Regions from separate parts of the Rhizobium sp. 57MFTsu3.2 genome, predicted to be linked through region 1. Evidence: predicted binding sites of a transcription regulator. Region 1 holds the regulator's gene; each other region holds the start of a gene.
What was found. Region 1 encodes PhoB, which activates phosphate uptake and scavenging genes when phosphate is short. Its sites were predicted from a motif close to TGTCATNNANCTGTCAT; they were not measured.
Positions count from the first base shown of each region.

Region 2: the regulator PhoB is predicted to act here: its motif matches at 1,493-1,509, upstream of AF71_RS04990 (UDP-2,3-diacylglucosamine diphosphatase).
Region 3: the regulator PhoB is predicted to act here: its motif matches at 2,394-2,410, upstream of AF71_RS04965 (LTA synthase family protein).

Region 1 covers NZ_JDWI01000001.1:5,227-15,021, reverse strand. The annotation lists gene pstA (phosphate ABC transporter permease PstA) at 1-345, shown strand, start outside; gene pstB (phosphate ABC transporter ATP-binding protein PstB) at 360-1,175, shown strand; gene phoU (phosphate signaling complex protein PhoU) at 1,219-1,932, shown strand; gene phoB (phosphate regulon transcriptional regulator PhoB) at 1,969-2,652, shown strand; gene AF71_RS00065 (GcrA family cell cycle regulator) at 2,746-3,279, opposite strand; gene AF71_RS00060 (aspartate aminotransferase family protein) at 3,708-4,904, shown strand; gene argF (ornithine carbamoyltransferase) at 4,947-5,864, shown strand; gene AF71_RS00050 (Hsp33 family molecular chaperone) at 5,957-6,952, shown strand; gene apaG (Co2+/Mg2+ efflux protein ApaG) at 6,953-7,345, opposite strand; gene AF71_RS00040 (O-succinylhomoserine sulfhydrylase) at 7,546-8,730, opposite strand; SAM riboswitch at 8,776-8,854, opposite strand; gene AF71_RS00035 (2'-deoxycytidine 5'-triphosphate deaminase) at 8,927-9,795, shown strand, end outside.
Region 2 covers NZ_JDWI01000003.1:174,300-184,094, forward strand. The annotation lists gene AF71_RS04985 (NADP-dependent malic enzyme) at 1-1,341, opposite strand, end outside; gene AF71_RS04990 (UDP-2,3-diacylglucosamine diphosphatase) at 1,569-2,393, shown strand; gene AF71_RS04995 (MFS transporter) at 2,557-3,777, shown strand; gene dgcA (N-acetyl-D-Glu racemase DgcA) at 3,729-4,712, opposite strand; gene AF71_RS05005 (MlaE family lipid ABC transporter permease subunit) at 4,812-5,981, shown strand; gene AF71_RS05010 (ABC transporter ATP-binding protein) at 5,991-6,836, shown strand; gene AF71_RS05015 (MlaD family protein) at 6,846-8,216, shown strand; gene AF71_RS05020 (ABC-type transport auxiliary lipoprotein family protein) at 8,239-8,847, shown strand; gene AF71_RS05025 (hypothetical protein) at 9,032-9,795, opposite strand, start outside.
Region 3 covers NZ_JDWI01000003.1:162,754-172,548, reverse strand. The annotation lists gene AF71_RS04980 (DUF2865 domain-containing protein) at 1-429, shown strand, start outside; gene bluB (5,6-dimethylbenzimidazole synthase) at 436-1,125, opposite strand; cobalamin riboswitch at 1,165-1,347, opposite strand; gene AF71_RS04970 (PD40 domain-containing protein) at 1,374-2,207, opposite strand; gene AF71_RS04965 (LTA synthase family protein) at 2,425-4,353, shown strand; gene AF71_RS04960 (DUF1003 domain-containing protein) at 4,435-4,959, shown strand; gene AF71_RS04955 (hypothetical protein) at 5,093-5,968, shown strand; gene AF71_RS04950 (3-deoxy-7-phosphoheptulonate synthase class II) at 6,093-7,466, opposite strand; gene gor (glutathione-disulfide reductase) at 7,787-9,172, opposite strand; gene AF71_RS04940 (DUF2059 domain-containing protein) at 9,283-9,795, opposite strand, start outside.

The DNA of each region.
Region 1 (9,795 bases):
GCCGCGCTCGGCCTCGGCGCCTCCAAGATGCAGATGGTCTTCCACCACGTCCTGCCGCTTGCGATGCCCGGTATCCTGACCGGCACGATTATCGGTCTGGCGCACGCGCTCGGGGAGACGGCGCCGCTGCTTTTGATCGGCATGGTCGCTTTCGTCGCGAATGCTCCGGCGACGCCCATGGAGCCTTCGACGGCCCTGCCGGTGCAGGTCTACATGTGGGCCAATGAAGCCGAACGCGCCTTCGTCGAGCGGACCTCCGGCGCCATTATCGTCCTGCTCCTATTCCTGATCCTCATGAACCTCGGAGCCATCCTCTTGCGTCGTCGCTTTGAGCGCCGCTGGTAAACGGAGTAAACATTATGAACATGTTGACGGAAGCAGCAGTTGAGAAAGCGGTTGATCAGAAGATGAACACCATTCCCTACAAGATGATCGGCCAGGACGTCTCCGTTTACTACGGCGAGAAGCGCGCGCTGTTCGACGTGAAGCTGAACATCCGTGAAAACACGGTGACCGCCCTGATTGGCCCATCCGGTTGCGGCAAGTCCACCTTCCTGCGCAGCCTGAACCGCATGAACGACACGATCGACGGTTGCCGCGTCACTGGCAAGATCACGCTCGATGGCGAAGATATCTACGATCCGGATATCGACGTTGTGGAGCTTCGCGCGCGTGTAGGCATGGTGTTCCAGAAGCCCAACCCGTTCCCGAAGACGATCTACGAAAACGTCGCCTACGGTCCGCGTATCCATGGGCTCGCCAAGTCGAAGGCCGACATGGACCAGATCGTCGAACACAGCCTGCAGCGCGCCGGCCTCTGGAATGAGGTGAAGGATCGCGTTCACGAAGCCGGCACCGGTCTTTCCGGTGGTCAGCAGCAGCGCCTCTGCATCGCCCGCGCCGTCGCCGTCAGCCCCGAAGTCATCCTGATGGACGAGCCATGCTCGGCACTCGATCCGATTGCAACGGCCAAGGTCGAGGAGCTCATCCACGAGCTCCGCGAGAACTACACGATTGTCATCGTGACGCACTCGATGCAGCAGGCCGCCCGTGTTTCGCAGCGCACAGCCATGTTCCACCTTGGCAACCTCGTCGAGGAGAATGACACCGACAAGATGTTCACCAACCCGGACGATCCGCGCACCCAGGACTACATCATGGGCCGCTTCGGTTGATCGGCCGTCTCGGTAGCACTTACGATATTCAAGGATGAGCCCTATGGCATCGACACATATCTTTTCTGCCTACGACGATGATTTGAAGTTCCTGTCCCGCCGTATCTCGGAAATGGGCGGCTTGGCCGAGCAGATGGTCTCGGATGCCGTACGCGCGCTCGTAAACGGCGATACGGCTCTTGCCCAGAAGGTCATCTCGGACGATGTGATCCTCGACCACGCGGAGCGCGAGATCGGCGACAAGGCGATCGTCACGATCGCCCGCCGCCAGCCGATGGCGGCCGATCTTCGCGAGATCATGGGCTCCATCCGCATCGCGGCAGACCTGGAGCGCGTCGGCGACCTGGGCAAGAACACTGCCAAGCGCGTCATTGCCGTACAGAGCGCCGGCGTGCCGCGCAAGCTCGCCCGCGGCCTCGAGCACCTGTCCGAGCTCGCCCTCGTCCAACTCAAGGAAGTCCTCGACGTCTACACGAGCCGTGCTGCCGACAAAGCAAAATCGGTCCGTGAGCGCGACGAGGAAATCGACGCGATGTACACCTCGCTGTTCCGTGAAATGCTCACCTACATGATGGAAGATCCGCGCAACATCACCAGCTGCACGCATCTTCTGTTCTGCGCCAAGAACATCGAGCGCATCGGCGACCACGCCACCAACATTGCCGAAACGATCTACTACATGGCCACCGGTGCCCAGCCGGAAGGCGAACGTCCGAAGGACGATACCGCCAACACCGTCGGCGCAGTCACTGAATAGTCATTCCGCGACCGCGCCCCCAGGAGACCGAAACGAATGATCCCTAAAGTAGCTGTCGTTGAAGACGAAGAAGCGCTGAGCGTGCTTCTCCGCTATAACCTTGAGGCCGAAGGCTTTGAGGTCGATACCATCCTGCGCGGCGACGAGGCCGAGATCCGGCTTCAGGAACGCACGCCGGACCTTCTCATCCTCGATTGGATGTTGCCGGGCGTGTCTGGCATCGAGCTCTGCCGCCGCCTGCGCATGCGGCCGGAAACCGAGCGCCTGCCGATCATCATGCTGACCGCCCGTGGCGAGGAAAGCGAACGGGTTCGCGGCCTCTCGACCGGTGCTGACGATTACGTCGTCAAGCCGTTCTCGACGCCGGAGCTTGTCGCTCGCGTCAAGGCGATGCTGCGTCGTGCCAAGCCCGAGGTGCTCTCGACGCTGCTGAAGTGCGGCGATATCGAGCTGGATCGCGAGACGCACCGCGTTCACCGCAAGAGCCGCGAAGTCCGCCTCGGCCCGACCGAATTCCGCCTTCTCGAGTTCTTGATGGCATCGCCCGGCCGCGTCTTCTCGCGTTCGCAGTTGCTCGACGGCGTCTGGGGTCACGACATCTATGTCGACGAGCGTACTGTTGACGTCCATGTCGGCCGCCTGCGCAAGGCTTTGAACTTTTCCAACATGCAGGACGTCATCCGCACCGTGCGCGGTGCCGGCTATTCGATGGAAGCCTGATCCTTTCAGGCGAGAGCCTGAGAGGTCTTTCCCTTACAACGAAAAACGGGCCCGCGAGGGCCCGTTTTCTTTATTCCTTATCCGGCTTCCGGGTCAGGCGACCCGGTTAGCGGCCTTGCGGCGCTCGTTGACCGGCTGGTAGGCCATGCGCTGATGATACGTGCAATACGGGGAAGAGTCCGGGGACTCGCAACCGCAGAAGTGGAAGTCGTCATTGAGCGGATCGCCGACCGGCCACTTGCAGGTGCGCTCGGTGAGCTCGGTGAGGCCAAGGCGGCGAGAAATCGGAACGATTACATTTGCGGCCGGACGGAAGCGGACTTCCTCCACCGTATCGATTTCGATCTCTTCCTTGAGCATCGTCGCGCCCTGTTGGCGGGTAACGGTGCGTGTGGTGATCCGCGAGGCGTAGTTCGTGGCGCGGGGCGCCGAAGTCGTGCGCTTGGGGGTTCTGACGGTGGTCGTCGAACCGCCGGCCTTGGCACGGCCGGGCAGACTCAAACGATGGACTTTACCAATGACGGCGTTACGACTTACACCGCCAAGTTGTGCTGCGATCTGGCTGGCGCTCAGGCCTTCGGACCACAGCTTCTTCAGTTTTTCAACGCGCTCGTCTGTCCAGTTCATGCCCCTGTCTCCGCCTTATTAGCGTTGGTGTAGGCAGAATCCTTCACCGTTGCCACGGACGTATCCGAGGCAAGAAACGCTTACTCAAATTTTGGTGACTAGTTCCGCCGCATGCAGCCTAGTAATTGAGTTTTAACCTAGTGTGAGGCCGACTCCGTGACAAGAGTCGGTTGAATCTCGGGGAATCGATTTTCAAGTTTTCCCCAACTTGCTGGGCGTGAGAGTCATTTATGCAACATAGTTGTTGATAGGTCGAGCGCCTCGGGATGGCTGCTTGACGCATGCAGCGAAACCTCAGTTTTGTTGACATTGCAGTGCGAAAAGTAAATAGTGCTGCTCGCCGCCGAAAGGCGGCATTTTTAATTTTCCGGACCTGCTTTCCTTAGCCGGAGTCCGGCTGCTGATGATTGCTGATAGGAGATCGCGCCATGGCTGAAGCCGCGCTTTACGACACCTACTCTCGTGCCCCGCTGCGGTTCGAGCGAGGAGAAGGCGTGTGGCTGATCAGCGAAACGGGCGAGCGATATCTTGATTTCGGCGCGGGCGTTGCCGTCACCTCCGTTGGCCACAGCCATCCGCATGTGGTTGGCGCGCTGAAGGAGCAGGCCGACAAGGTCTGGCATCTGTCCAACATCTATGAGATCCCGGGTCAGGAAACACTGGCAAAGCGGCTGACCGATGCGACCTTCGCCGATAAGGTGTTCTTCACGAACTCCGGCGCGGAAGCCTTGGAATGCGCGATCAAGACCGCGCGCCGCTATCAGTTTTCCAAGGGCCATCCCGAGCGGTTCCATATTATCACCTTTGAAGGCGCCTTCCATGGCCGTACGCTGGCGACGATTGCCGCCGGTGGCCAGGAGAAATACCTCGAAGGCTTCGGTCCCAAGGCGCCCGGCTTCGATCAGGTGCCGTTCGGTGATCTCGATGCAGTCCGCAGCGCCATCACAAATGAAACGGCCGCGATCCTCATCGAACCTATTCAGGGGGAAGGCGGCGTCCGCCCGGCGACGAACGAGTTCCTGAAGGCACTTCGCGCGATCTGCGACGAGCATGGTCTGCTGCTGATTTTCGATGAAGTGCAGACCGGCATGGGCCGCACGGGCAAGCTCTTTGCGCATGAGTGGTCAGGCGCTACCCCCGATATCATGGCGGTTGCCAAGGGCATCGGCGGCGGCTTCCCGCTCGGAGCCTGCCTTGCCACGGCAGAGGCCGCTTCCGGCATGAAGGCCGGCACGCATGGCTCCACTTATGGCGGCAATCCGCTCGCCATGGCAGTTGGCAGTGCCGTGCTCGACGTGATCCTCGCGGAGGGCTTCCTGCAGCAGGTGCGTGACGTCTCGCTGGTATTCCGCCAAGGGCTGGCCTCGCTCAAGGATCGCTATCCTGATATCATCGAGGATATCAAGGGCGAGGGGCTGCTGCTCGGCGTCAAGGCCGCCGTGCCGTCCTCCGAACTGCTGCAGGCGATCCGTGACGCCCATCTGCTCGGCGTACCCGCTGGCGACAATGTCATTCGTCTTCTGCCGCCTCTGGTCGTCACTGCTGACGAAGCCCGCGAGGGCCTTGCCCGCCTCGAACGCGCCGCCGAAAGCGTGCGCGCTGCGAAGGTCAAGAAGACGGCTTAATGAATAGTGCCTGTCGGAAGGCGGGCGTGATAGGTAACGATAATGGCTTCCCCCAAACACTTCCTCGATCTCTCCGCCGTCGCGGCATCCGACCTACGGCTCATCATGGATGACGCAATCTCGCGCAAACAGGCCTTCAAGGCCGGGCAGGGCGACAAGCCGCTATCAGGCAAGATGCTGGCGATGATCTTCGAAAAGCCCTCGACGCGCACCCGCGTGTCCTTCGACGTCGGCATGCGCCAGCTCGGGGGCGAGACGCTGTTCCTGTCGGGCACAGAAATGCAGCTTGGCCGCGCCGAGACGATCGGTGACACGGCCAAGGTGCTGTCGCGCTATGTCGACGCGATCATGATCCGCACGACTGATCATGCCCGCATGCTGGAGCTCGCCGAGCATGCAACCGTTCCTGTCATCAACGCATTGACGGATGATACGCACCCCTGCCAGATCATGGCTGATGTCATGACCTTCGAAGAGCACCGCGGCCCGATCAAGGGCAAGACGATCGCCTGGACCGGCGACGGCAACAACGTGCTGCATTCGTTGGTCGAAGGAGCCGCGCGTTTTGGCTACCGCATGAATATGGCGGTGCCCCTTGGTTCCGAGCCAAAGGATCACTATCTGAACTGGGCCCGCAATGAGGGCGCCGAAATCATGCTTTACCATGATGCAGACCGTGCGGTCGCCGGCGTCGATTGTGTGGTGACCGATACCTGGGTCTCCATGAATCAGGAACATCGGGCCCGTGGTCACAACGTATTCCAGCCTTATCAGGTCAATTCGGCTTTGATGGCGCAGGCCGACAAGGATGCATTGTTCATGCATTGCCTGCCCGCCCATCGTGGTGAGGAAGTTACGGACGAGGTGATCGACGGCCCGCAATCCGTGGTCTTCGATGAAGCGGAAAACCGTCTTCATGCGCAGAAGTCGATTCTTGCTTGGTGCCTGGGCGCGATCTGAACCATACTGGACGCCACGTTTGGCCGGAAGGCCCGGTGGCCGTGCGAGCGGATGGACACCCTTGTCTGCCGCTCTCAGACTAGGAGAAGACCATGGCAGAACCTGCAGCCACCCTCGGCGAATTCAATTTCGCCGGCGATGATCATGTCGTTCCGTTTCAGGTTGAGGGACTGGATGTGCGCGGTCGCGCCGTCCAGCTCGGGCCGATGCTGGACGCGATCCTCGAGCGCCATCGCTATCCTGCGCCCGTCGCGCGGCTTCTTGCCGAAGTCGTTGTGCTGACGGTGCTGCTCGGCACGTCGCTGAAATTTGAAGGCAAGTTCACGGTCCAGACCAAGGGCGACGGCCCGGTGGACCTGCTTGTTTGCGATTTCTCGACGCCTGAGAACGTGCGTGCCTACGCCCGCTTCAACCAGGGCCTCCTCGACAGGGCCGTTGCGGCAGGGCAGATCGAGCCCGAACAGCTTCTCGGCAAGGGCATGCTGGCCTTTACGATCGATCAGGGCAAGTTTTCCCAACCCTACCAGGGTATCGTTGCGCTCGACGGTGCGACCCTTGAAGAGATTGCCGGCACCTATTTCCGCCAGTCTGAGCAGATCCCGACGCGGGTGCGTCTTGCTGCTGCCGAACTCTTCGATCGCGACGACGCGGGCAAGCCGCGCCACCGCTGGCGGGCTGGCGGTCTTGTCGCCCAGTTCCTGCCGGAAGCGCCGGAGCGCATGCGCCAGCCGGATCTTCACGGCGGCGACGGCGATAGGACTGGCGGCACCCACAAGGAAGACGATGCCTGGATGGAAGCCCGCTCGCTCGTCGACACGATCGACGCCGACGAACTGACGGATCCGCAAGTCGGCACCGAGCGGCTGCTATATCGTCTGTTCCACGAGCGTGGGGTTCGCGTCTACGAACCGCGCGAGGTGTTCGATCGGTGCAGCTGTTCCCGCGAAAAGATCAAGGGGGTGCTGAAGGGCTTCTCGGCGGCGGAAATTGATGCCAGTCAGGAAGACGGCGCAATTTCGGTCACCTGCGAATTCTGCTCGACGACCTATCGTTTCGAAGTGGAAGAGGTGGCAGAGCCTGCGGAGTGATCAGTTCAGGACTCTCAGCAGCCCTGGCGAATCCAGTGAGAAGGCGGGTATTTCGACATTGAAAAGCTCGCCTTCGTCCGTTTCCATCTGGTAGTGGCCGAACATCAGCCCCGACGGCGTATCCAGCGGGCAGCCCGAGGAATATTCATAGGTATCGCCGGGCGCGAGCCGCGGCTGTTCGCCCACGACGCCGGCGCCCGTGACCTCATCGACGAGGCCGTTCTGGTCGGTGATGTTCCAATAGCGGTTCACCAGTCGCACGGACTTGTCGGAATTGTTGCTGATGACGATCCGGTAGCCCCAGACATAGCGATCGTCTTCCGGATCGGATTGCTCCTCCAGATAAAAAGGTTCGACGACGACTTCAATGTCTCGTGTAAGGGCGCGGTACATGCCTACACCATAGTCAATATACGTTACCGGTATCTTATACGACAGCCGATCCGTCAATAAACCGATAGTCGATCACGTCCGTAATGCCTGTAAAGGCAAGAAGTTTCGCCACTTAAGCCTGACTTTGACCTGTCTTGGGTGGGGCAAAGCAGCATGTGGCGGTCGGCCGGATTTGCGTCGATCCGGCCGATGTCGGCTGATCAGGCGTTCACTTTTGCGAGAGCCTGGGCGAAGTCCTCGATCAGGTCGTCCGTGTCCTCGATGCCGGCGGAAAGACGAACGGTACCGCCGGAAATGCCGAGCTCCGCCCGTGCTTCGTCGGTCAGGTTCTTGTGCGTCGTCGTAGCCGGATGCGTGATCAGGCTCTTGGCGTCGCCCAGATTGTTGGAGATCTTGACGACCTGCAAGGCGTTTTGGAGCGCGAAAGCTGCTTCCTTGCCGCCCTTGAGTTCGATGGCGACCAGTGTCGAGCCACCCTTCATCTGCTTGGCGACGATGTCGGCCTGCGGATGATCGTTGCGGCCGGGATAGATGACCTTGGCGACCTTCGGCTGATCGGCCAGGAAGTCGGCGATCTTCGATGCGTTTTCGGTCTGCTGCTTGACGCGCAGCGGCAGCGTCTCGAGTCCCTTCAGCAGCGTCCATGCCGTGAACGGCGACATGGCCGGGCCGGTGTGGCGGTAGTAGTCCTGAAGGTTCTCGTTGACCCATTCCCGGTCGGAGAGGATGACGCCACCGAGGCTGCGGCCCTGGCCGTCGATGTGCTTGGTGGCCGAATAGACGACGATATGGGCGCCGAGCTCGAGCGGCTTCTGGAAGATCGGCGTGGCGAAGACGTTGTCGACCACGACCTTGGCGCCGATCTGGTTGGCGAGCTTGGCGACGCCGGCAATGTCTATCACCTCGAGTGTCGGATTGGTCGGGCTTTCCAGGAAGAACACCTTGGTGTTCGGGCGGATCGCCTTTTCCCAGTTTTCCAGATGGCGACCGTCGACCAGCGTGCATTCGATACCGTATTTCGGGGCGAGCGTCTCGACGACCCAGCGGCAGGAGCCGAAGAGGGCGCGGGCGGCAACGATGTGGTCGCCGGCCTTCACCTGGCAGAGGATTGCGGCGGTGACGGCTGCCATGCCGGAGGCCGTGGCGCGGGCTTCCTCCGCGCCTTCCAGTGCGCACATGCGCTTCTCGAACATGTCGTTTGTCGGGCTGCCGTAGCGAGCGTAGATATAGCCTTCCGTTTCGCCCTTGAAGCGCGCTTCGGCCGCTTCCGCGCTCTCATAGACGAAGCCCTGCGTGAGGTAGATGGCTTCCGAGGTCTCGCCATATTGCGAGCGCAAAGAGCCGTCGTGAACGAGTTGGGTTGCGGGGCGCCAAGTCTTGCTCATGAATCACCACTTTCAAACAACAAAAAAACCGGCCGCGAAAGCAGACCGGTTTTGCACCCGGTCCTTTTAGCCACTTGTTTAACGTGGCTGCAAGCCGACCGGCCAAATCACCACGGGATAAAAGTGCAATACTGCCGTTCTATGCTTGCGTCAATTCCTTGAGTTTGGTTTTGTCTCCCGCGAATATGGATGGGGCATGATGGCTCGCGAAACAGGAATTTTGGCGGATCGCGCGATAGCCGCGCTCTTTGAGGCGGGACGTCTCACCAGCGAGCGCGATTTGGACCACGACCAGATCCAACCGGCAAGCCTTGACCTCAGGCTTGGCGCGAAGGCATTCCGCGTTCGCGCGAGCTTCATGCCGGGTCCTTCCCATTTGGTGTCCGATAAGCTCGATCGCCTCAGCCTCCACGTCGTCGACCTCAGCGAAGGCGCCGTGCTGGAGACCGGCTGTGTCTATATCGTTCCCTTGATGGAGCGCCTCGACCTGTCGGCCGACATGTCGGCCTCGGCCAATCCCAAAAGCTCGACCGGACGTCTCGATATCTTCACCCGCGTCATCACCGACTACGCGCAGGAGTTCGACAAAATCCCGGCTGGCTACTCCGGCCCGCTCTATCTCGAAATCAGTCCGCGTACTTTCCCGATCGTCGTGCGTCGAGGCTCGCGCCTGTCGCAGATCCGCTTCCGGGTCGGCCATTCGATACTTGGGGAGCCGGAATTGCTCGCGCTCCACGATGCCGAAACGCTGGTCGCCAGCAAGCTGCCGAACGTCTCCGGCGGCGGCATTGCCCTGTCGATTGATTTGGCCGGCGACAAGGATGGACTGATCGGCTACCGCGGTAAGCACCACACTGCAGTCGTCGATGTCGACAAGAAGGCGCAGCACGACATCTATGACTTCTGGGAACCTCTCTATAGCCGCGGTCGCAACGAACTGATCCTGGATCCGGACGAGTTTTATATTCTCGTCTCGCGCGAAGCCATCCATGTGCCACCGCACTACGCGGCAGAGATGACCCCCTTCGATCCGTTGGTTGGCGAATTTCGCGTGCATTATGCAGG
Region 2 (9,795 bases), on a different contig from region 1:
AAAGATCGGTTTCATGATGAAGCCGGAACGGAAGACGAAACGGTTGAGCTGGTCGAGATAGGCGTCGAAATCTGTGATCGGACGCAAGGCGACACCGCTTTCGGCGGCAGCCCTCGCGACCGCCGGGGCGATCCGCAGGATCAGGCGCGGGTCGAAGGGCGAAGGGATCAGGTAGTTCGGGCCGAAGACCGGCGTTTCACCCGAATAGGCGCGGGCGGCGACGTCGGACGGCTCCTCGCGCGCAAGTGCCGCGATGGCGCGCACGGCAGCCATCTTCATTTCTTCGTTGATGGTGACCGCGCCGCAATCCAAAGCACCCCGGAAGATGTAGGGGAAGCAAAGAACATTGTTCACCTGGTTCGGGAAGTCGGAGCGACCGGTGCAGATCATTGCATCGGGGCGGGCAGCGCGGGCGAGATCGGGCATGATCTCCGGCGTCGGATTGGCGAGCGCCATGATCAGCGGGTTTTCGGCCATCTGCGCCAGCAGTTCCGGCTTCAGCACGCCGGCGGCAGACAAGCCAAGGAATACGTCGGCGCCACCGATGTTTTCCGCAAGCGTGCGCGTGTCGCTCTTTTGGGAGTAGACGCTCTTCCACTCGTCCATCAACTCTGTACGGCCTTCGTAGACCAGGCCTTCGATGTCGTGGACCCAGATATTCTCGCGTTTGGCGCCCAGCGTGACGAGGAGGTTGAGGCAGGCGAGGGCAGCGGCACCCGCGCCCGAAGCGACGATCTTGACCTCGTCGATCTTCTTGTTGGCCAGTTCCAGGCCATTGAGGATCGCCGCAGCGACGATGATGGCCGTGCCATGCTGGTCGTCATGGAAAACCGGGATCTTCATGGTCTCGCGGAGACGGCGCTCGATCTCGAAACATTCCGGCGCCTTGATGTCCTCGAGATTGATGCCGCCGAAGGTCGGCTCGAGCGAAGCGACGGTCGAGACCATCTGATCGACACTCGTTGCATCGACCTCGATATCGAAGACATCGATGTTGGCAAACTTCTTGAAGAGGACGGCCTTACCCTCCATGACCGGCTTTGATGCCAGCGGACCGATATTGCCGAGGCCGAGAACGGCCGTACCGTTGGAAATGACCGCTACGAGATTTGCGCGCGAGGTATAGTCGGCGGCCGTCTCGGGATTGTCGCGGATGGCGAGACAGGGTGCTGCGACGCCGGGGGAATAGGCCAGCGCCAGGTCGCGCTGGTTGCCGAGCGGCTTGATTGCCTGGATTTCAAGCTTGCCCGGACGCGGATAGCGATGGAAGTAGAGCGCTTGCTCGTCGAGGCTTCCACCTGCCAAATTCTTTTCCGTCTTGGACTTTTCGTGATGATCCATCATCGCCTCCGGCTGCCGCATGCTGTCTTTGAACTGCCTTCAATACATTAAACGGGATGGTCGAACAGTCGGAATTTCCGTTCGAAATGCGAAAACAGCGCAAATCTGCCGTGACGGGAGCGCAGGTCTGTAGAGACCGGGAAAATCGGGCGTGACAACCGGATGTCATCTTCCTGAAACACGACTCTGGTTTTGGAAGGTCAGGTGAACCATGGGACACGAGCAGGATGCTTGTGAGGGACAATATGGATACGCGGCACTTCCGTACGCTTTTCATTTCCGATGTGCATCTCGGCTCCAAGGCCGCGAAGGTGGACTTCCTGTTGGATTTTCTCAAGCATCACGAGGCCGATACCATCGTCCTCGTCGGCGATATCATCGATGGCTGGCGACTGAAGCGCAGCTGGTACTGGCCGCAGGATTGCAACGACGTGGTCCAGAAGCTGCTGCGCAAGGCGCGCAAGGGCACGCGGGTGGTTTATATCCCCGGCAATCACGACGAATTCCTTCGTGACTTTCCAGGCACCCATTTCGGTGGCATCGAGGTTGCCGAGCGCATCATGCACGAAGCGGCCGACGGCAAGAAGTACCTCGTGCTGCATGGCGACGAGTTCGACGTCGTGGTGCGCAACGCCCGCCTGCTCGCCTATCTCGGCGACTGGGCATACGACATGGCGATCATAATCAATATTGGCCTAGCAGCAATCCGTCGCCGGATGGGGATGCCGTACTGGTCGTTTTCCGCATGGGCCAAGCTTCAGGTGAAGCATGCAGTCAACTTCATAGGCGAGTTCCAGCGCGTCGTTGCCGACGAAGCCCGTAAGCACGGTGCGGACGGCGTGATTTGTGGCCACATTCATCACGCTGTCATGGAAGACATGGACGGGATCCGTTACATCAACACTGGAGACTGGGTCGAAAGCTGTACGGCGATCGCCGAGCATCAAGACGGCGCCTTTGAATTGATCGAATGGCGTTCCATGAGCGGTACGCAGGCGGTCCCGATGGCGATCGGGCATCGCGAAAAGGACGTCGCCCCGCAAGCCGCTTAGGCGCAATCTCCCAAGCCAGCAATTCAATGCATCAGTTTAGCCCGTTGTGTCTTTGCGACAGGCCCTATTTATTTTTTTAAACGTTTCAATCGGGCAATTTCTTGCCATAGTCGCCCTTAGGTTGACGTGATAGGCAGCGTTCAGTTTCCTGCAGGTCCACCTAATGATTCCCGCTCAAAACCCTCAGACAGGCGAGGGCGCCCCGCCGCGCTTTCGGCTTCTCAGTGCCCTGTCTTACTGCGCGCCCCTGCTCGTCAATGGCGTTGTGTTGCCCTTCTTTCCGATGTGGCTTGCACAGCACGAATTCAACGACCACGAGATCGGCGTCATCCTCGCGGTGCCGATGGTCGTGCGCGTGCTCGTCGCCCCGATCGTGGCGATGTATGCCGACCGGATGAGGGAGCGAGCGGATGTGCTGCTGTTTTCCGGAGTCCTGTCGCTGCTGACAGCCATCGCGCTCTACTGGACGAACACATTCTGGCCGGTGCTGATCGTCTACACGATCCAGGGAGCGACCTTTGCCTGTTATGTCCCGGTTGTCGAATCGATCGTGATCTCCGGAGTGCGGCGCTGGGGTCTGGATTACGGCTCCATGCGGGTATGGGGGTCGGTAGCGTTCATCGTCTCCACTCTGATCGGCGGGCAGCTGATCGGGCATTGGGGTGGCGAGATGGTGTTGCCGGTCATGACCTTTGGCTTTGTTATGACTGTTGTGATGGCTATCTATTGTCCCCGGATCGGCCCGACGCGCAGGCGCGGGATACCTGTCGATATCTCGGCTGCAACGGGGAGTTCTCTGCGCCAGCCCCATTTGTTGGCGTTGCTGATCGGGGTCGCAATCCAGCAGTCGAGCCACGCGGTGCTGCAGGCCTTCGCATCCCTCTACTGGCGAGAACTCGGCTTTTCCGGCACCGAGATCGCCGTTTTGTGGAGTGCTGGCGTTGCGGCCGAAGTGACCGTCTTCTTTCTTTCCCGCCGGCTGAACCGCCGGTTCAGCGCCTGGACGCTAATCCGGTTCGGGGCGGCGGTCAGCGTGTGTCGCTGGATTCTGTTCCCGATGCATTGGGGGTTCTGGGGCTTCTTCCTGCTTCAGTGCATGCATTCCTGCACCTATGCGTTCGTGCATACGGGCGTGCAGACACGTATCGTCGCCTCGGTGCAGGAGACGCAGGAATCGTCGGCGCAGGGCGCGTATTTCTTCTACAACGGCATGTTCATGGGGCTGATGACCATCGCCTCCGGTTACATCTACGCTTGGCTCGGCCTCGCAAGCTACTACGTGATGGCACTCGTCGCCCTGACCGGTCTCGGGCTGGTTATCGCGGCTTACTATCTTCAGCCCCAGAGCGTCGTTTCCGGCGGGAAAACGAGAGAGGCCGTATAACGCAGTCCCGGTTCGCGGTCGCGAGCAAGCAGCAGCGGTCCATCGAGGTCGACGAACTCGGCGTCCTGGGCCAGCAGCACGGCTGGCGCCATTGCCAGCGACGTGCCGACCATGCAGCCGACCATGATCTTGAAATCAAGGCGTTGCGCCTCTTTCTTCATCACAAGCGCCTCCGTGAGGCCACCCGTTTTGTCGAGCTTGATATTGATCGCGTCGTAGCGGTCGCGAAGGCTGGCGAGGTCCCCGGTATGGTGGACGCTTTCATCCGCGCAAACGAGGACGGGACGACGGATCTCCGCCAGAAATTCATCCTTGCCGGCCGGCAGCGGCTGTTCGACCAAGGCGACGCCCATCTCGGCAGCGATGCACAGATGATGCTCAAGCGTTTCGTCAGGCCAGCCCTCATTGGCATCGAGGATGATCGCCGCATTGGGCGCTGCCTCGCGAACCGCGCGGATACGGCTTTCGTCATCGCCGGTGCCGACCTTGACCTTCAGGAGGGCCCGATCGGCGTTTGCGCGCGCCTGTGCAGCCATGACGTCAGGTTCGCCGAGCGAGATCGTGAAGGCGGTCGTCAGCGGCTGCGGCTGCGCCAGGCCAAGCGCCATGATCACGGTTTCGCCCGAACTCTTGGCTTCCAGATCCCAGAGGGCGCAGTCAACGACATTGCGCGCGGCGCCGGGAGGCATAGCTCGCTGAAGTTCCTTTCGCGTCAGGCCGGCTTCAATCAACGGCTTTGCCGCTTCGATCTGTGCTGCCACGCTTTCCATGGTCTCGCCATAACGGCGATAGGGAACGCATTCGCCTCGGCCGGCAAACCCGTTTTCCCGGATTATGCAGAGGATCACGTCTGCCGACGTTTTGGCGCCGCGCGAGATCGAGAATGTGCCCGCTATGGGGAAGGAATCCGTCTGAATTTGAAGTGACCGTGGCATATTTGCAATCCTGCGCGCATGGAAATTTGGTGCGGCTTGGGTATATTGATCCGAAGCGGCGAACCGTTAGTTCGCGAGTCGGCAATGTCGCCGTAAGCCTTGAAAGACACAAGCGTTTTGAAGTCCGAAACCCGTAACGCCGCCTCACTGCATGTGGACGACCAGAGCCATGGCGCGGGTCAGTTCGTTCATATCGAAGGGAACTGGCGAAGCGCCAACCTGCATCTCGTTTTGCGTGACTTCGACAAGCTTACCGCCGGCCGAAGCGGCGAGGTGACACTCGACCTATCAGGCGTGACCGATATCGACACTGCGGGCGTCTGGCTGCTCTGCCGGCTGAAGAAGCAGGTGGAAGGCGCCGGTGGGACCGTGCGCTTCGAAGGCAGTAACACCCATATCGACGAGATGATCGCGGAGTTTTCCGAGGAACCGCCGCAGCCCGAGCAGGAGCCGCAGCCAAGCGCAAGCTGGCCGGAGCGGATCTTCGCACCGATCGGCAAGATCACCTCCGAGCTCTGGAACAACCTCGCGGCCGCGATGTATATCCTCGGCTCCGCTGTCCGCGGCGCGCAAATGAAATTCGGGCGAGGCAGCGGCGTATCGCCGGCGTCGATCGTCAACCAGATCGACCACATGGGCGTGCGCGCGGTGCCGATCATATTGCTGATGTCGTTTCTGATTGGTGCGATCATCGCGCAGCAGGGCGCCTTTCAGCTCCGCTATTTTGGCGCCGAAGTCTTCGTCGTCGATCTCGTCGGTATCCTGCAGCTTCGCGAAATCGGTGTGCTTCTCACCGCCATCATGATTGCCGGCCGCTCGGGCAGCGCCATCACGGCTGAAATCGGCTCGATGAAGATGCGCGAGGAAGTGGACGCATTGAAGGTCATGGGGCTCAATCCCGTGGGCGTGCTGATTTTCCCGCGCCTAGTTGCCCTTACGGTGGCGCTGCCGCTGTTGACGGTCATCGCGAACTTTGCCTCGCTCGCCGGCGCAGCCGTGGTCGCCTGGGCCTATTCCGGCATCACCTTCGCCAACTTCGTCTCCCGCCTGCATGAGGCGATCACGCTGTCGACGGTGCTGTCCGGGATGATCAAGGCGCCGTTCATGGCGCTGGTTATCGGTATCGTTGCGGCGGTCGAGGGCTTAAAGGTAGGCGGCAGCGCCGAGTCGCTTGGCCAGCACGTGACCGCGGCGGTAGTGAAGGCGATCTTTGTCGTTATCCTCATGGACGGGCTTTTTGCCATGTTCTATGCGGCCATCAATTTCTAAGGATTGTACGTGGACGGGCAGCATACAGAGACCGGAAACAACGAGGGGCGAGATGTCGTGCTATCAGCGCGCGGCGTGACCGTCGCTTTCGGGTCGAAGGTTGTTCTCGACCATCTGGATCTGGATATCTATCGCGGCGAAATTCTCGGTTTTGTCGGAGCGTCGGGAACGGGCAAGTCGGTCTTGATGCGGACGGTGCTTCGGTTGCTGCCGCGGCGCTCTGGAACGATCAAGATTCTCGGTCAGGACTTCGATGAGTTGGACGAGCCGCAGCGCAACGCGCTCGACATGCGGCTCGGTGTGCTGTTCCAGCAGGGGGCGCTGTTTTCGTCGCTGACCGTCCGGGAGAACATCCAGGTTCCAATGCGCGAGTATCTGGACCTGCCCCAGTCGCTGATGGACGAACTCGCGCAGCTCAAGATCCGCCTCGTCGGGCTTGCGGCTGATGCCGCCGACAAATACCCGTCGGAGCTTTCGGGCGGCATGATCAAGCGTGCTGCGCTGGCACGCGCGCTTGCGCTCGATCCGGAATTGGTCTTCCTTGACGAGCCAACGTCGGGCCTCGACCCGATCGGTGCCGCGGAGTTCGACGAGCTCATCGCAAGGCTCAGGGACACCCTCGGCCTGACCGTCTACATGGTCACGCACGACCTCGACAGTCTCTTCTCGGTCTGTGACCGGATTGCGGTGCTTGGCAAGAAGCGGGTATTGGTCGAGGGAACGATCGACGACATGCTGGCCTGCGACGATCCTTGGGTTCAGGCTTATTTCAAGGGCAAGCGGGCGCGTTCGGTCGTGCCGCAGCGTGGCCACGCAGGCAAGGACAGCCTGGCGCAAGATAGCCGCGGGAAGTGAGCGGATACGATGGAAACAAAAGCGAACTACACGATTGTCGGCTTTTTCACGGTGCTCGTTATCGCGGCGGCGTTCGGTTTCGTTTACTGGATGGCGGAATATGGGCGCGGTGGGCCGATGGCCGAACTGATCGTCCGGATTCCCGGCTCCGCGAACGGCTTGAGCGTCGGCTCGCCGGTGCGGTTCAACGGCATTCAGGTCGGTTCGGTCAAGTCGCTGTCCATCGATGCCGACGATCCCAGTTTCTCACTGGCGTTCACCGAGGTGCGGGTCGACGCGCCTATCTATCCCTCGACGAAAGCCATCCTTGAAATCCAGGGTCTGACGGGTGCTGCCTATATCGAACTTTCGGGCGGGAGGATCGGCGAAAAGAACATCCTTCAACAGTCCCTCGAGACCGGAAAGCGAGCGGTCATCGTCGCGGATCAGTCGAGTGTCACGAACCTTCTGGCGACGGCAGACAAGATTCTTGACAGAGCGAACGATGCTGTCGGGCAGATTCAGGGCTTTGTGACGGATGCACGCGGGCCGCTGACGAAGACATTGCAGAATGCCGAGACCTTCTCCGATGCACTGGCCAAGAACTCAGGCAACATCGACTCGTTCCTGCAGAGTGTCGGCCAACTCTCCGAGACCGTGCGTAAGGTCTCGGGTCGTGTCGACTCGACGCTGGAAGCGGTCGAGGCCCTCGTGAAGGCCGTCGACGCGAAGAAGATCGACACCATTCTCAGCAATGCCGAGAAAGTCAGCCGCGACGTCGCCGATGCTTCGGGAAACTTCAAGGGAGCGATCCAGAAGTTCCAGGAAACGGCGACTACGTACAACGACCTCGGCAAGAAGGCGCAGGCGACGCTCGATCGAGTAGATACGTTGGTCGCGCAGATCGACCCGGCGAAGGTCAAGGGATCCGTCGACGATATCTCGCAGGCGACAAAGGACGCACGCACCGCAGTCGCTTCGATCAAGGACGTCGCGAACACTGTTTCGGCTCGGCAGAAGGACATCGACCAGACGATCCAGAATGTTTCGCAGATGGCCAACAAGCTGAACGCGGCCTCCACACGTGTCGACGGCATTCTGATCAAGCTGGACGCGCTGCTCGGTACGGACAATACGCAGTCGCTGTTTGCGCAGGCGCGTGACACGCTCACCTCATTCAAGAAGGTCGCCGACAATCTGAATTCGCGCATCGGTCCTATTGCGGACAACTTGCAGAAATTTTCCAGCGGTGGGCTGCGCGATGTGCAGTCGCTCATCAACGACACGCGCTCCACCGTGCAAAACCTCAACGATGCGATCGGCAATTTTGACCGCAATCCGCAGCGGCTGATCTTCGGTGGGGATACCGTAAAGCAATATGACGGCCGGACGCGGCGTTAATAGGGATATTAGGGGAGCGCATATGGCCGTATCGGATCTGTTGCAGCGTCGTTCGTGGCTATCGACGACCGCGATTACGCTGCCGCTATTGGCGGGTCTGGCAGGCTGTGGGACGGCTGCCAGGAACGACACCTACGACCTCTCCGCGTCGGTGACTGGCAGTGGGCCGGCGGCCAGGGGCCGGCAGATCCTGGTGCAGCAGCCAACTGCGTTGCGGGCGATCGACAGCGAACAGATCGTCATTCGGGTGGCGCCGTCGCAGATACAGTACCTTTCCAAGGCGCAATGGGGCGACAAGCTGCCGCGCATGGTCCAGGCAAAGCTCGTCGAAGCCTACGAGAACTCAGGCAAGCTCGGCGGCGTCGGCGTGCCCGGGCAGGGACTGGCGATCGACTATCAGCTCGTGACCGATATCCGCGCTTTCGAGATCGACACGACCGGTGGCAGCCACGCGGTCGTCGAGATTTCGGCCAAGATCGTGAACGACCGGAATGGCACCGTGAGAACCCAGAAAGTGTTCAGACAAGCGGTGCCGGCCAATGGGTCCAACGACGGTCTTGTGAAGGGTCTCGATCGCGCGTTCGCGAGCGTGACGGCTGAGATCGTGAACTGGACCCTCCAGTCGATCTGATAGAGGGCGCCGGCAATGCACCACAAGGTGCCTGCTGGCGCGTGCCGGCCTAGCGCGATGGCGTAACACGATCCACCGTCCACGACCCGACCCGACCTTTCGCAGAGAGCGACGTCAGGACAATCGCCCGAGATGAAAATGGCCGCCTCTTGGGCGGCCATTTCATTTGTTCCTTGAGTGTGGCTTAGCCCAGTCGCCCTGCGGCGTGAGCAAGCATCGTATAGACCTTGCCGGTATCCGAGGTCAGATAGGACTGCGTGATCGTCTTGTCGCGATCGCCGCGGGAAACATCAGAAAGGAGCTTCTCGAAATCGGCGATATAACGATCGACGGCGGTGCGGAACTCCGGCTCGCGATCATACTTGCGCTTGATCTCGTCGAAGGTCTGCTGGCCCTTCAGCGTGTAGAGGCGGCGCGTAAAGACGTCCCGTTCGCCACGCTGGTAACGACGCCACAGATCGACCGAAGCGTCATGATCGATTGCACGCGCGATATCTACCGAAAGCGAGTTCAGCGACTCGACGACGTGGCGCGGATTGCGGCTATCGGCCGTGCGGGCAGGTGCCGCCGCGGCAGCCTCGGCGCGTGGGGCTGGTTGCCGTGCTGGAGCTTCCTCGGCGGTCTCATCGCGCGATGCACCACGCAGGAGGTCGCTGATCCAGCCGCCGCTTGCCGGGGGAGCGGCAACGGGGGCGCGCTGCGGCGTTGCGGCTGCATGCGTCAGGGAGCCACGCAGACCGAGGTTCTCGATCGGCGAGGGTGTTGTTGCCGGAGCCGGGGCGGGGGCTGCGGGAGGGGTGGGCTGGGGCGCCTGCTGGGTAACGGCCGGCTGAGCCGGGCGTGGCGCAGGCTGAGGCTGAGGAATGGCCCGCGGCGCAGGCTCGGAGATCTCCAGTTGCTGCGTCGAGCGGCCAACGATGTGCGAGATGTCCTGCAAAGCCTTGATCT
Region 3 (9,795 bases), on a different contig from region 1:
TGTCCCGGCATCGACACCGAGCTCTTTTATCATGACGTCTCCAGCACTGAGACTTCACAGATGATATCGGCGGCGACGGGCGCTCCTTACAGCGCAATGCCGAACGCTTTCGCCTACAAGAACCGCAAACCCGGCGAAAAATCATCCTGCAGCTGCGACCTCAACGCCTACTATGAGCGGATGCGAAAAAGCCAATCGATCAGCGAACCGCCGCAACAAGGATCGATCACCACGATCGAAACCAAGAAGCCCGAGCCAGCGAGCAAGGTCGCCGCCCCGGCTGCACCGCAGCCTCAGGTGCCGGACAGGCCATATGATCCGGCGACCAACAAGGTGCGCCAGATCGGTCCGCAGTTCTTGGCCGGCGACCAAGGCACAATCGACCTCAAGCATCCGGCAAAGCCGGGCCCTCAGCCGCAGCAGCAATAGCCGCCCTCAGTCCGCTGGATTGTCCCAGCGATCCGTAAACACCAGTTCCTCCAGCAGCAATCGCTGGCGCCATCCTTTGACGGCGAGTTCCGGCTGGTCATAGAACCGGTCGACATAGCCGACGCAGAGCCAGGCAACGATCTCGACCCGATCAGGAACACCGAGGATGTCCTTGATATCGGACTCGTGAAAGATACTCACCCAGCCGACCCCCACGCCTTCGGCGCGGGCGGCGAGCCACAGATTCTGCACGGCGCAGACCGTGGAGTAGGAATCCATCCGCCGATTGTGCGTCCTGCCAAGAACGACATCGCCGCAGCGGTCCGGATCGCAGGTCACGCAGATGCTGAGCGGTGCGGTTCGGATGCCCTCAAGCTTCAGCGAGCGATAGAGCTGTTGCCGCCCGCCTTCGAACATCTCGCCGGCCTCGCGGTTGGCGCGATTGAAGGCCTGCCACGCGGCCTCCTTCACCTTGTCATCGCGCACCAGGATAAAATTCCAGGGCTGCATGAACCCAACGGACGGCGCGTGATGCGCGGCCGTCAGAAGCCTTTTGACGACGTCGTCCGGTATGGCATCCGGGAGAAACTCGGAACGCACGTCGCGTCGCGTCGAAATCGCCCTGTAGACGGCGTCGCGTTCCTCGTTCGAAAAGGCTGCGGCTCCCGACAGGGAGCCTGAGTGGTCTGGTCGCATCGTCAATCCCCAACAACACAACCGCCCGCAGTCCACGCGGGTCAGTCTATGATGTCGGGCCGGTCTTCTGACTTGGCGTCATCCGACTGCCGCGCCTTCCCGGTACTGGACCAGTGGCTCTTTGCGGCAGCCGTCAGCCTTACAGCGTTGGGCACGTTTCGGTCTTTCACCGAATTCCCGATTCTCCCGCCTGCGACGGGCACCCGACGGACGCGTCTATGCCTATAAACCCTGGCCGACGCAATCCCTTAATCCGAGACGGGAAAGTAGCGCACATAGGCGAACTCATCACCTGACGGCGACCAGTTGGGCACGTTGATCGTTCCCTGCCCGCCGAAGAGATCGAAGAGCGTCGTCAGGTTTGCGCCATCCATGTCCATCAGCCGCAGGCGAACATCGAGATCGCGTGGATGGTCGAACACATCAGGATCGTAAGAAAGGATCAGAACCTTGTCGTTGTTGGGCGACGGATGGGCAAACCAGTTCCCATAGTTGTCACTGGTGACCTGCTCGAGACCGGTCCCATCGGGATGGATTCGCCAGATTTGCATGAGGCCGGTGCGGCTAGAATTGAAGTAGATCCATTGACCGTCGGCGGAATAGTCCGGCCCGTCATTGCGCCCCTCGCCGTGGGTCAGCCGCTTTTCTTCGCCGCCGTCAACGGAGATCGTGTAGATATCGAACAAATCGTTGCGGATGCCACAATAGGCGAGTTGCTTCCCGTCGGGCGACCAGCCGTGCCAATAGGATGGCCGATTTTGCGTCACCAGCCGCGGCGTACCACCTTCGGCCGGCAGCACATAAATCGTCGACTTCCCGAATTCGGTTTTGTCGGAGATGACGATCTGGCGGCCATCGGGCGAAATGCCGTGGTCGTTGTTGCAGGTCGTCGCAAAGCCGGTATCGACCTTGCCGACCTTGCTCGAACCATCAAGTGCGAGACGGTAGAGGAGTCCGTCGCCGTTCAACAGTAGATAGGTCCCATCCGGCGAAAAGTTCGGCGCCTCAACGAGTTGCGTGGTTTGCCAGACGACGCGCGCCTCGCCTGTCCTGATGTTGTAGATCTCAACGGAACTGCGCAATCTGAATCCTCCTGAGCATCGAATCCGCCAGACCTACGACGGCTCGCCACTCAGCACAAGCAAATGCGCCTGACCGAGAATCTGCTCTGGAGGTAGCTCCTGCGTGATGGGCGTTTTATCCACCGATCACAAATGCGGGAAACCTAGCGGTTCATCTAGCGTTCATGACGAAGATGTGACAGTTCGACGAAGCTTTTATGACGTCGGAGTTTTCCAGTTGATCGCGTTGGTAATGAGGTCTGCAGCGGCAGCGCGTTTTGCGTCGCTTTCCACCGATTTCGGGGGAAGCGCTCGGTCGCCCGCCCTACGCACCGCACTCAGCGTTGCTTTTTGTGCCCTGCTTGCGCTCCTTGCCACCGCCACTGTCGAGATCATTGCCCGCGATGGGTTGGCCGACGTCCGCGAATTCCTGACATCGCCTGTGCGTCCGGGGATGACGACGGTTGTGATGTTGACTGTCCTGATGCTGTCGCTCGATGCAGTCCTGGGCCGGCGGTTCATTTCGGCGCTGATCGTTCTTCCGCTTGTGATCGTCCCCGCCATCGTATCCAACCAGAAGCAGCACTACCTTTCGGACCCGCTTTATCCATCGGACGTCCTTTTCGGGCGGCAGATCATGGAACTGCTCCCTGTGATGGTGCGCGACCGCCCCTGGACGGCCGTTGCAATGCTTGTCGGCATTGTCCTTTCCGCTACCGCGATTGTCATCTTCTGGCGCTTCGCCTGGCGCAACTTCCCGAAGCTCCCAAGGGCCTCTCGCGTCCGCCGGCTTTGCGTCGGCCTGCCCGTTATCGCGGCTTTCGGGTCCTTGATGGACTATTCCCAGTATTCCTTCATCCGTGACCGCCTGCAGGTGGTTCCGATGATGTGGGACCAGAAGGAAAACTACCGGAGCAACGGCTTCATCCTCGCCTTCATCTTCAACATTCCGATGGCAGACGTGGCAGCGCCTGTCGGCTTCGGTACAGAGGCGCTCGACGCCATCCCCGGCCGCAACTACGGCTACCTCAACGGACCACGCGAAAAGCCTGACGTGATCATGCTGATGAGCGAGTCATTCTGGGATCCGACCCGCCTGAAGACGCTGAGCCTGTCGCCAGATCCTATGCCGACGATCCGTGCAGAGCAGTCCGGCTATGTCTTCTCGCCGGAGTTTGGCGGCATGACCGCCAATGTCGAATTCGAGGCGCTGACAGGTTTCTCCAACGCCTTCCTGCCATACGGCAGCATTCCCTACCAGCAATACATCCGTCGTGATGTTCCCTCGCTCGCCACGTTCTTCCGTGGCGAAGGTTACGCGGCGCGGTCGCTGCATCCGTTCAGTGGCTGGTTCTGGAATCGCAACGAGGTTTACAAGGACTTCGGCTTCGAGCAGTTCCGCTCCGAAGAAACCCTGCCTCCCATGGAAAAGCGAGGCATCTTCGCTTCGGACGAGTCGCTTATGAAGGAGATCATGAACGAGGCTGACGGCATGGATCGCCCGTTCTTCTTCTTTGGTGTCACCTTGCAGGGACATGGCCCCTACGAACCGAACCGTTACGCCCACAACACTATCGACATCAAGGGCAACCTGAACGATGCCGACCGCGCCACCCTTGGCACCTATACGCAGGGTGTCAAGGAAGCCGACGACAGCCTCAAGATGCTGATGGATTGGGCAGAAAAGCGCGACCGCGAAACGATCATCGTGCTGTGGGGCGACCACCTGCCCCCGCTCGGCAATGTCTACATGGCGACCGGCTACATGCCGGACCAGGTTGCCACCCGCAAGGCATCAGTGAGCGTCATGAAGCAGGAACACGAGACCCCGCTCGTCATCTGGTCGAACAAGAAGGGCAGCAAGAAGGATGTCGGCACCATCAGCCCCTCACTGCTTCCGTACCACCTCCTGAAGTTCGCCGGCTTCGAGCATCCCTACTACACGGGCTTCCTCGGCCGCGTGCAGAAGAAGTACAGCGTCATCGACCGATATCAGCTCATCGCCCGCGACAACGCGGCATCTCCCGATTGGGTCCTGAAGCCGAAGAACCTCGATCCCCTCGTCCGGGACTATCGATACCTCCAGCATGACATCATGTTCGGCAAGGCTCAGACGCTCGAGCGGTTCTTCCCGCAGCATGCCTGGCTCTATGCGCAAGGCGCATAGAAAAGCGGCACAAGCCCGCATTGCAATTTGAAAACATTACGGAATACTGGCGCCCGAGCGATCTAGCATTCGGAGTCGGCCATGCATAACCTATCGGACCTCATCCACCATCACTTCGACAAGCCGGCCGACGAACTCGGCGAGATCGAAAGGCGCGTTCTCGCGAAGGCGCACGAGCGGAAGATAATCTCGACCGATATCAATGCCGCTCTTCAAGCCGAATCTTCCTCCGGCCAGCGCTTGGCAGATACGATTGCGCGTGTTGGCGGCTCGTGGAGCTTTATTATTGCTTTCCTGCTCTTCCTGGTCTTCTGGTGCGTTGTAAACACCATTGTATTGCTGACGCGCGCCTTCGATCCCTATCCGTTCATTTTCCTCAATCTCGTGCTTTCGATGCTGGCGGCGATCCAGGCTCCGATCATCATGATGTCGCAAAACCGCCAGGCGGAGCGCGATCGTTTCGAGGCGGCAAAAGACTATGAGGTCAATCTCAAAGCAGAACTGGAAGTTCTATCCCTGCATCAGAAGATTGACATGCGCGTGCTCACCGAAATTGCAGCATTGCGCGAAGACATCGAGCGTTTGAACCAGCGTCTGCCCAGTTGATCGAAGGATCCGGGATCGCTTGAATTTAACTATACCAATCGATTAACGATCCGCTAACCAAGTCCCGCATTGAAACATCGACGCAAATGTTGGAGGAGCAACGGGAACCAATCCGATCCGACAATACGATACGATGCTCACTGGCCGACTGCATACACGCGACGAAATCCTTCATCACCCTCTGTTTCTGTCGATCGAACGCCAGATCGCACTCCACCTTATCGGCATTCACAAGCGCGCTCCTCGCCTTGCCCGCCTCGCCGCCTCGCACCAAAAGTGGCTAATGACGCAAACGCTGTTTGCCATGCATGCCGGACGAGACCGAGGCAACCCACGTTCGGGGCTCACGGCCGGCCGCATGATGCAGGTGGCCAAAGAGTTCGATCTCGCCAGTAAGAATACGGCTGCGTCGTTCCTTGCAGAACTGATTGCCTATAAGTTCCTGCGGGATGCTGCCGATGAAACGCCCGACCGGCGCCTGCGTCGCCTCGAGACGACCGAGGCGAGCGAGGAGGCCATGGCCTCCTGGTTCCAGGGCCATATGGCCTGCCTCGATCAACTCGACGGCGGCAATCGCGCGAGCCTGACCGCTGACACCCCGCGGCTCTTCCTTCTCGCACAGCCGCGAGCTGCGCGTGCCCTTATCCAGGATCCGGTCTGGAAGGAACCCCGGAGCAGCATCGGGCATTTCCTCTGGTCGGATGTCGGCGGCCTCGTGCTGCACGATCTGATCAGCCGCCTGCCGGACGACGCGCGGGAGCATGATCGCACTCTGCTGAAAGGCGTGACGATCAGCGAAATCGCGAGCGACTTCGGCACCTCCCTCACCAACTTGAAACGGATGTTCAAGAAAGCAGAAACGGACGGCATGCTCGGCTGGGAAAACCCGCGCAACCGTGGCACGCTATGGCTTTCCAAGACATTCATCGAGGACTATTTCCACTGGCAATCCGCAAAGTTTGCCGAATTGGACAGCGCTATCCACTGGGCGGCCGGCCAAATCCGCTAGAGCATTCCGCCGATGCGAACTCATACGGAGCGACGTCCGATACGGTAGTCAGAGCGCGCCACCCGCCACCATCGTATAAAACAAAAAAGCCCGGCATCAGGCGGGCTTTTTCTTCTATTTTCGATCAACCGTTGACGGCCATGCGCTTTTCGTCGCGCCCGCCCTTCATGCGCTCGGCCAGCAGGAAGGCCAGTTCGAGCGCCTGGTCAGCATTGAGACGCGGGTCGCAATGCGTGTGGTAGCGATCGTGCAGATCCTCGGCCGTGACGGCGCGGGCGCCGCCGGTGCATTCCGTCACATCCTTGCCGGTCATCTCGATGTGGATGCCGCCCGGATGCGAACCTTCTGCACGATGGATCTGGAAGAAGCTTTCGACTTCCGACAGGATCCGCTCGAACGGACGCGTCTTGTAGTTGTTCAGCGTGATCGTGTTGCCATGCATCGGATCGCACGACCAGACGACCTTGCGCCCCTCGCGCTCGACCGCGCGGATGAGACGCGGCAGATGCTCGGCAACCTTGTCGTGGCCGAAGCGGCAGATCAGCGTCAGCCGGCCCGCTTCGTTTTCCGGATTGAGAATGTCGATCAGGTTCAGAAGATCGTCCGCCTGCAGAGACGGACCGCACTTCAAGCCGATCGGATTCTTGATGCCGCGGCAGTATTCGACATGGGCATGGTCTGCCTGGCGCGTGCGGTCGCCGATCCAGATCATGTGGCCCGAAGTCGCGTACCAGTCGCCAGACGTCGAGTCGACGCGCGTCAGCGCCTCTTCATAGCCAAGCAGCAACGCTTCGTGGCTGGTGAAGAAGTCCGTCTCCCGCAGGCTCGGATTGTTTTCCGCGCTGATGCCGATCGCCTTCATGAAGTCCATGGTTTCGCTGATGCGGCCGGCAAGCTTGCGGTAGCGCTCACCCTGCGGGCTATCCTTGACGAAGCCAAGCATCCACTGATGGACGTTCTCGAGGTTCGCGTAGCCACCCATTGCGAAGGCGCGCAGCAGGTTCAGCGTAGCGGCCGACTGGCGATAGGCCATAGCCTGGCGCTCCGGGTTCGGAATACGTGATTCTTCCGTGAACTCGATGCCGTTGATGATGTCGCCACGGTAGCTCGGAAGCGACACGCCATCCTGCGTCTCGATGCCGGAAGAGCGCGGCTTGGCGAACTGCCCGGCGATGCGGCCGACCTTGACCACCGGCAGCTGTGCCCCGAAGGTCAGGACGACGGCCATCTGCAGGAACGCACGGAAGAAGTCGCGGATGTTGTCGGCGCCATGCTCGGCAAAACTCTCGGCGCAATCGCCACCCTGCAGCAGGAAACCGTTGCCTTCTGCAACGTTGGCGAGATGCTTCTTCAGCCGGCGTGCTTCACCCGCAAAGACAAGAGGCGGATAGGATGCGAGCTGGGCTTCCGTTGCTGCCAATGCGGCCTGGTCCGGATAGTCCGGAACCTGCTGGATCGGTTTTTGCCGCCAACTACTCGGTGTCCAATTCTCTGCCATCTTACTCACCTGCTCCACCATCCGGTCAGTCCGGATGTTCCGTCCTAAAAATGTTGGGCGGCTTATAACCCTTTAGTGCCATCTTGCATAGCGGCGTTCCGCTCTTCGACACTGAGGATTAAATCGGCGACCACGCGCGATATAAAGGAATTCGATGACGTATTTTCAAACAGAAAACGTACGATCAACGATCACTATACCAAGACGGTTTGTATCCAATTTAAGCTTGTCCCGGAAAAACGCCGGCAATTCTAATGAGGCGTCATACAGGCGCTCTTCCTCAACGTGATCCGCACGCCCCACATCACCAGCTGCTGGCGTCAGACATGAACACCGTCCCGAATGCGATAGCTCGGGGCATACATTGTGACGAGCTCTTCCGCGGCCGTCGGATGCACGGCCATCGTCCGGTCGAAATCGTCCTTCGTGCAGCCCGCCTTCAGCGTAATTCCAAGGATCTGGGCCATCTCACCGGCGTCGTGGCCGAGGATATGCGCGCCCACAACCTTTTGGCTGGCAGCGACCACAATCAGCTTCATGATCATCTTCTCGCCACGCCCCGACAGCGTCGCCTTCAGTGGACGAAACTGCGCACGGTAGACCTCGAGCTCCTTGTAGCGCTTGCCCGCTTCCTCCTCGGTCAGCCCTACGGTACCGATCTCGGGCTGCGAGAAGACCGCCGTTGCGATCGTCTCGTGATCGGGCTTGGTCGGATTGTCCTTGTACTCCGTCTCGATGAAGCACATTGCCTCGTGGATCGCCACCGGCGTCAACTGTATCCTGTCGGTGACATCGCCGAGCGCATAGATGTTCGGGACGTTGGTGCGAGAATAGTCGTCGACCACCACCGCTCCGCGCTCGTCGGTCTTCACACCGGCGGCTTCCAGGCCTAGGCCTTCCGTATTCGGAATGCGCCCGAGCGCCAGCATCACGACATCGGCAACCAGCGTGCCGTTCTTCAGCGTCTCGACGGAAAGACGACCGTCCTCTTTCGATACCTTCTGCAGCATATCATGGCAGAGGATGCGGATGCCCTTGGCGGTCATCGCCTCGTGCAGTCCCTGGCGGAGGTCCTGATCGAAGCGCGACAGAATCTCGGCGCCGCGATAGATCAGCGTCGTCTCGACGCCGAGGCCGTGAAAGATATTGGCAAACTCCACCGCGATATAACCGCCACCCGCAATCACAATCGCCTTCGGCAGCTCCTCCAGATGGAAGGCCTCGTTGGAGGAAATGCAGAGTTCGTTCCCAGGCAAAGCCGCGTGCGGGTTCGGGCGGCCACCGGTCGCGATCACGATGGTCTTCGCGGTCACCGTCTTGCCGGTATTGACCAACCGGACCGTATGCGCGTCGACCAATTCGGCACGTGTTTCCAGGATTTCGGCGTTGGCGCCGGCCAGTCCCTTCTTGTAGAGCCCTTCCAGTCGCGCGATCTCGTTGTCCTTCGCGGCAATCAGCTTCTTCCAGTCAAACGAGCTCTCGCCGACCGTCCAGCCGAAGCCAGCGGCATCCTCGAAATGTTCATGGAACTGAGCCGCATAGACAAAGAGCTTCTTAGGCACGCAGCCGCGGATCACGCATGTTCCGCCGTAGCGGTACTCCTCTGCGATCGCGACCTTCTTACCGAGCGAGGCTGCAACGCGAGCGCTTCGCACACCGCCTGAGCCACCGCCAATGACAAAGAGATCGTAATCGTAGGACGTCATGAGAAACTCCGGATGGAATCGGCTGGTGAGGTGAAAGTGATATAGTATCGGCGGCCGCAAAAACAAAAGCCCGGACGGTGCCGGGCTTTTGATCTGTTATTCGCGCCTTCTTACGGCTTCGGCTTTGCAGCAGCCGGTGCAGCTGGCTTCGGCGCGGCCGTCGCAGCCGGGTTCGCCGGATCGGCAGCCGGTGGCGGGGCCTTGATGACCTTCACGAGTTCAGCGCTCGTCTGTTTCTGCAGATCGCGCGAGATGCCCTGCGCCCAAATGTCGGCGGCCTTGACGGTTTCGCGCGAAGCGATCGGGCCATCCTTGAGCAGCTTCTTGCCAACCGGCGAGTTGTAGAACTCGGCGATCGCGTTGAGTTCCTCGACGGAGAATGCCTTGGCATAGGTCAGCGCGGCTTCCTTCTCGAGATCGGCGCGACGCGGTGCAAGGGCCAGTGCCTGCTTGTCGACCTCAGCGGTGATCGCATCCTGGTAGTTCGGCGAGTCCTGGATGAGATCGGCCTTCAGGCGCTCAGCCAGTCCGGGCAGGATGTTGTCGAACTGCGCGGTGGCGCCGATCGCGTCGATCGCAGCGCGGGCCGCCTTCAGCTGCTCCGGAGAGGCTTCCTGCGCATG